Metabacillus sp. B2-18: one gene and its partner. The protein of the gene in region 2 interacts with the protein of the main gene of each other region in a pairwise test. Links are inferred from orthologs where the notes say so. Each region holds a gene or a part of one and is shown on either strand. Other genes may lie near its edges. The genes, in order: LPC09_RS00365 and ftsL.

Region 1 (3,288 bases), 1.7 Mb from region 2 along the record:
TGCGACAAATATCTAATTCTTCTAGAGTATTTTGCTTATGCTATTCGTCAAATTGTTGTGAATTGTGTTGTATCGGGTCAAGAATAGTCTAAAGAATATTGTGGGGAGCATGTTTAAGAGTAAAGATCTTTTTTTGGAGTTATTTGAGGGGGGAAAGAGGTGATTTGAGTCCTAATATGTTATGAATGACATTTCGCTCCTGTTCCCAGTTAGTTTTGTCGTTCACTAACTAAATTGATATAAATTCCTTCAGTTTATAATCTAAACTAGTTTAAAATACAAAAAACTAGTTACATCTCTGCAACTAGTTTTTAAAGTATGACCCATACGGGATTCGAACCCGTGTTACCGCCGTGAAAGGGCGGTGTCTTAACCGCTTGACCAATGGGCCTCAAGTATCATGTTTTTATATGGTAGCGGCGGAGGGAATCGAACCCACGACCTCACGGGTATGAACCGTACGCTCTAGCCAGCTGAGCTACACCGCCATAGTTATCAAACGCTCCTTGGGGAAAACCGTGCTCGTCATGTCTCTTGTCAGACACATTCCTCGCAAGCCTACAAAGGAAGATGATTCAGGATGTTTACGGCTCGCTCTAGCCAGCTGAGCTACACCGCCATAGTTATCAAACGCTCCTTGGGGGAAACCGTGCTCGTCATGTCTCTTGTCAGACACATTCCTCGCAAGCCTACAAAGGAAGATGATTCAGGATGTTTACGGCTCGCTCTAGCCAGCTGAGCTACACCGCCATATTGGACCTCTATTAGGCACAAATAATATAATACAATTCAATTTCACATACGTCAATATCAAAAATAAATTTAGCATTCTTCTTCAATACATGAAAAAAGAGAAAACATCATCAATGTTTTCTCTCTTTTTAAAAATGTATATGAAAGCAGCAAGCTATCCTCTTCTAGCTCCACGACCACCACGTTTTGATTCTGTATTGCGTTTTAATGAAGCTAAACGATCTTCACTATCTTTTAAGAAACGATTCATTTTTTGTTCAAAATTTTCTTTATTATTACTGTTGTTGCGGAAATCATTTCCTCTTGATCTTGGGCGATCTGAATTTCTTGGACGTTCCTGACGTTGTGGACGCTCTGGGCGTTCTGGACGATCTGGACGATCGATTGCCTTTTTAATTGATAAGCCAATCTTTCCGTCATTTTCTACATTGATTACCTTAACTGTTACTTCATCTCCGACTTTTAAGTGATCGTTAATATCTTTCACATAATTATCGGCTACTTCACTGATGTGAACAAGTCCTGTTGAACCACCCGGTAACTCCACAAACGCTCCAAAATTCGTAATGCCCGTTACCTTTCCCTGTAACTTGCTGCCAACTTCAATCGACATAAAAATAATGCTCCTCCTTAAACAGATAAAAAATCATTCAAACCTTTATTATATTATACATAAATAAAAAAACTAGTGTCAACAAGGCTAATCTTTTATATTAAAGATGATCTCATTGTCGTCTGACAAGAAATAGTCTCTTCTTGCAATCTTAGCAATATACTCATCATCATTAAGCTTCACTATTTCTTCTCTTAATATTTTTTCTTCCTTTTGTAAACTTGTGAGTTCTTCTTCAAGCTTATTCTGTTGCTCAAGCTTTTCATCAATTGCAACTGATTGCTTATATAAGGTGGTTATAATGATGGAGGAAGTGATAATAGCTAATAGTCCTAACACGAATAATCGTCTGAATAAGCCTCTTTTTCGTCTGTTTGAAATTTGCTGTTGTCTCTCTTGCTCCATTGCATATTGTGATTGTAGCTCTGTAATTTTCTTCGATCTCTCGAGACTCATACTAGTCCTCCTTACTTCTTCCTAAATTGTTGCCACCAGGTTTTCATCTTATTAGTTGTATTCTTGACTTTTTTGAAATTTCCTGCCATTTTGGCAATATTTCTTATTAGGAAATTCCTTATCCCTCTAGGAACAAGTTTCCACAAAAGGATAAAAATCCATTTCAGAGGTGCTAATAAGATTTTAACCAATGAATATAGGAATTGAAAGACCCATTTTATAATACTCCAAAGAACATTTAAAGTTCCTAATAAAATGACGATAATTAGTTGAATGAGTCCCTTTATTGGTCTAACAATCATCGCTCGTCCAATATTAACTAAAATTCTATATAATCTTATGCTTGTCTGTATTATGCGCTCTAAAAGGCTTAAATATATTTTCTTGAAAAGACTCTGATAAGCTGCATATCCACAAAGGACAGCCAGGAATATATAAATCCTAAGTTCACCTTCATTTACAAGTAACAAAAGATAAAATAGGATAAGTCCTTGAACGACCCAAAACATAAAGTCATTTATGAAGACAACCCATCTGGCTCTTAATGGCCGCTTTAAAAAGCGACCATATGTATCGAGAGCTGCCCCAATCCAACTTCCCATTCCTGCCATTGCTATCATTGTATAAAACTGTGTTGATAAACTCATTTAAATAACTTGCTAAAGAGTCCTTTAGCTTTCTCCGCATGCTGCTCATCTAGATAAATCAGATCAAAGATTCTGCTTCCTTTAATGGAAACAATCCCTTTATCAACATCTAAATTTTTCATTTGAAGGTTTTGTCCGCGGATTGCTAGTGCACCCATGACTGTGTCTAATAAAAATTCCTCATTATCAAAGCTTTCTACCTGTTTTACTCCTGTGATTTCTAATAATTTTCTCCCTCGCATGATTACATCATGCTCTTGAATTGTTCCTTTATGGACAGACGCATTATTTTCATAGTATTGACTCATATTCTACCTCCGAATTCTAATAAAGGATTTTCTTTTACATGTGTATGTCATTAGAATTCGGTTTAGAACAAGCCATATGAAATGCGAATGGTGTATAAATCTTAGCAACAACAAGACCATAAACCTGGTTAGGAATTAACACCGATAGTATAGTTAACCTTTAAAATATGTTACATATCGAACGATTCTTGATTAATTTTCTCTTCCTTTACTACGCGATAAAGATTTGTTGCTTCTTCTTTTCTTGTCGTTTCCTTTAAATCTTCAATAACAACTGTAACTAGTTTTTGACCAAAACGAATAACAAGTTCATCCCCAATTTTAACATTAGAACTCGCTTTACCCGGAGTACCATTAATTGCAATTCGACCTTGATCAGCAATTTCTTTTGCTAATGTTCTTCTTTTTATTAATCTTGAAACCTTAAGAAATTTATCCAGTCTCATTGTTCATCCCTCTTTTTATCTAAAGTCTTTGCTTCATTCCAGAGTTCGTCCATTTCTTCTAATGT
Region 2 (3,068 bases):
TAAGTCCATTTGGGAAACTTATGTTGCTGAGCAAGAAGATTCTTTTGAAGAAATTGCGGAAAATATGATTGATTTTGATATATAATCTTCTCTTTAGCAAAGAATGAGTAGAAAAATGGACAAGCTAAGAATAGTCCAAGATTTTAGGGGGAGATTATTTACTTCCTTCTAACTGAAACAGATTTGAAGAGGTGGTACAACATATGTTTAAACATACAACAGTGTTACTAAAGGAAACAGTAGATGGCTTAAATATTAAGGAAGATGGTATTTACGTTGATTGCACACTAGGAGGTGCAGGTCATAGTAGCTATCTGCTTTCACAGTTATCAGAACAAGGGCATCTAATCGCCTTTGATCAGGATGATACAGCGTTAGAAAACGCGAAAGAAAAGCTTGCTAATTATAAAGGTAAGGTAACCTTAATCAAAAGTAATTTTCGTTACCTATCTGAAAAACTTGCTGAAATAGGAATTGACAAAGTAGATGGTATTCTATTTGATTTAGGGGTTTCATCCCCACAGCTAGATACGCCTGAACGAGGATTTAGTTATCATCATGATGCACCGTTAGATATGAGAATGGACCAGCAATCAGATATTTCAGCATACGAAGTGGTAAACACGTGGACTTACGAACAACTAGTGAAAATTTTCTTTCGATATGGTGAGGAGAAATTCTCTAAACAAATTGCGAGAAAGATTGAAAGTCACAGAGAAACTCAGCCAATTCGAACTACCGGTGAGCTAGTTGAAATTATTAAAGAGGCAATTCCGGCACCTGCACGCAGAAAAGGTGGACACCCAGCCAAAAGAATTTTCCAGGCGATAAGAATTGCTGTAAATGATGAATTAAAAGTATTTGAAGAGGCAATTGAACAATCAATTGAATTGTTAAAGCCTGAAGGAAGAGTGAGTGTTATCACATTCCACTCTTTGGAAGACCGTATATGTAAATCAGCCTTTAAAGAAGCGGCAACACCACCTGAATTACCTAGGAATATGCCATATATCCCAGAAGGGTATGAGCCTAAAATAAAAATTATTACTAGAAAACCTATTCTTCCATCAGAACAAGAACTGGAAGAAAACAATAGAGCACGATCAGCTAAGCTAAGAATTGCTGAAAAGCTCTAAAAAGAAAAAGATTATTTTAAAGGAGGTTATTAAAATGAGTAATTTAGCCATGAAACTAGAACAACAACGTCAGGAGCAGCTAAATCAATCCCCTAAACAAGAACCTGTTATTAGAACAAGAAGAGCTTCAATAACCCCAGGTGAGAAATTCCTCATTTTATTATTTGTTTCTCTCTTTGTATTAGGAGCTATTACAATTGTTGCGAACTCCTATAATGTGTATCAAGCTAATATGGAGATTCAAAAAACTGAAGCTAAAATCCAAGAACAAACGAAATTAAACAGTGACCTTCATGTTCAAGTAGAAGAGTTAAGTACATATGATCGTATTTGGGAAAAAGCTAAGGAATTAGGGTTAACATTAGATCAAAATAATGTAAAAAGTGTGCAAAATTAATAAAGAATCAAATAAAGGGACTAAGCCGTGTAAGTTTCATGTGGGCTTAGTCCTTCAATTATTCTATCCATTTACGGGTAAAGGTGATATCATACAACATAGGAGGTTTTCTATGAAATTAACGCATAAAAATATAAACATGAATAGAGGCGCTGCATTATTAGCGTTGATTTTTGGTTTGCTATTTTTAGTTATTTTTGTTCGTTTCTTTTATATTCAATCAACTGGAACTGCACATGGTCAAGCACTTGCAGCAAGAGCTGAAGAACTCTATGAGAGTCAAAGAACTATAGAAGCATCAAGAGGGTCAATATTAGATCGTAAGGGTGAGGTTATTGCTGAAGACAAGTCTTCTTATAAACTCGTTGCAATTCTTGACGATCAAATAACAACAGATCCTGACAATCCAGAGCATGTTGTTGATGTAGAAGAAACGGCACAAAAGTTAGCACCTTTATTAAATATGGAAGAAAATGAAATAGAAGAGGTTTTATCTAAGGATTTATACCAAGTTGAATTTGGATCTGCAGGTAGAGACATTAGCCATACTTTAAAAGAACAAATAACAAAATTGGAGCTTCCTGGTATTACGTTCATTCGTGATACACAACGATTTTATCCAAATGGAATCTTTGCCTCTCATTTAATCGGTTATGCGCAAAAGCAAGAAGACACAGGTGAGACGATCGGAATGATGGGCCTTGAAAAAACATTAGAGAAATACCTTCATGAAGAAGATGGCTACATAAAATTTGAAAAAGATCGTTACAATTGGAAATTACCAACAAGTGACGATGAAATAGTAGCTCCGAAAAATGGTCAAGATGTGTATTTAACCATTGATCAGAAAATACAAACCTTTTTAGAAGACTCTATGAATCAAGTAGTTGAAGAGTATTCACCTGAGAAGATCGTTGCTGTTGTAGCTGATCCGAAGACCGGAAAAATACTAGCTATGGCTCAGCGACCGAGTTTCGACCCAAATAAAAGGAACATTACGTCTTATTACAATGATGTTATCTCTTATCCTTTTGAACCTGGTTCAACGATGAAAATCTTCACTTTAGCAGCAGCAATTGAAGAAGGAGTCTATAATGGAAATGCAACGTTCCAATCAGGTTCGTATGCAGTAGGACCATCTGTTGTACGTGACCATAAAAGAGGTGGTTGGGGAACAATCAGCTTTAATGAAGGTGTACAAAGGTCATCAAATGTTGGTTTTTCAATTCTTGCTAAAGATATGCTTGGAACTGATCGAATGTATCAATATCTAAACAAATTCGGATTTACGAAAAAGACAAATATTGATTTGCCAAACGAAGCTGAAAGTAAAATAAATTATAACTATGAGATCGATAAGGTATCAACTGCATTTGGACAAGCATCTGCCTTTACTCCGATTCAGCTCGTACAAGCAGCAACAGCGATTGCGAACAATGGTAAAATGATGAAACCTTATGTTATTGATAAAATAGTAGATAAAGATTCTAATGAAGTTGTAAAGGAAAATAGTTCAAAGGTAGTTTCTCAACCAA

Evidence for each region.
Region 1: the proteins of ftsL (region 2) and LPC09_RS00365 interact in binary tests that used the Bacillus subtilis proteins (3 or more experiments, as listed by UniProt). The link is inferred for Metabacillus sp. B2-18 from one-to-one orthologs.

What each region holds. Positions count from the first base shown.
Region 1 is NZ_CP088245.1:70,172-73,459, reverse strand. Bases 139-3,089 are described here. They hold LPC09_RS00365 (FtsB family cell division protein), read right to left. Parts: upstream 1,823-3,089; coding sequence 1,454-1,822; downstream 139-1,453. Other genes in these bases: LPC09_RS00350 (RNA-binding S4 domain-containing protein), read right to left, coding at 2,948-3,089; yabP (sporulation protein YabP), read right to left, coding at 2,466-2,777; yabQ (spore cortex biosynthesis protein YabQ), read right to left, coding at 1,834-2,469; LPC09_RS00370 (S1 domain-containing RNA-binding protein), read right to left, coding at 908-1,366. Also shown: more of LPC09_RS00350, read right to left, coding at 3,090-3,223; mazG (bifunctional methyltransferase/pyrophosphohydrolase YabN), read right to left, coding at 3,220-3,288. UniProt on the Bacillus subtilis protein: Required for vegetative and sporulation septum formation. Required for the activation of genes expressed under the control of the sporulation transcription factors sigma F and sigma E.
Region 2 is NZ_CP088245.1:1,813,956-1,817,023, forward strand. The notes cover bases 121-2,851. They hold ftsL (cell division protein FtsL), read left to right. Parts: upstream 121-1,170; coding sequence 1,171-1,533; downstream 1,534-2,851. Other genes in these bases: rsmH (16S rRNA (cytosine(1402)-N(4))-methyltransferase RsmH), read left to right, coding at 204-1,136; LPC09_RS09135 (penicillin-binding protein), read left to right, coding at 1,646-2,851. Outside these bases: division/cell wall cluster transcriptional repressor MraZ, read left to right, coding at 1-85; more of LPC09_RS09135, read left to right, coding at 2,852-3,068. UniProt on the Bacillus subtilis protein: Essential cell division protein that may play a structural role. Probably involved in the regulation of the timing of cell division. Also required for sporulation.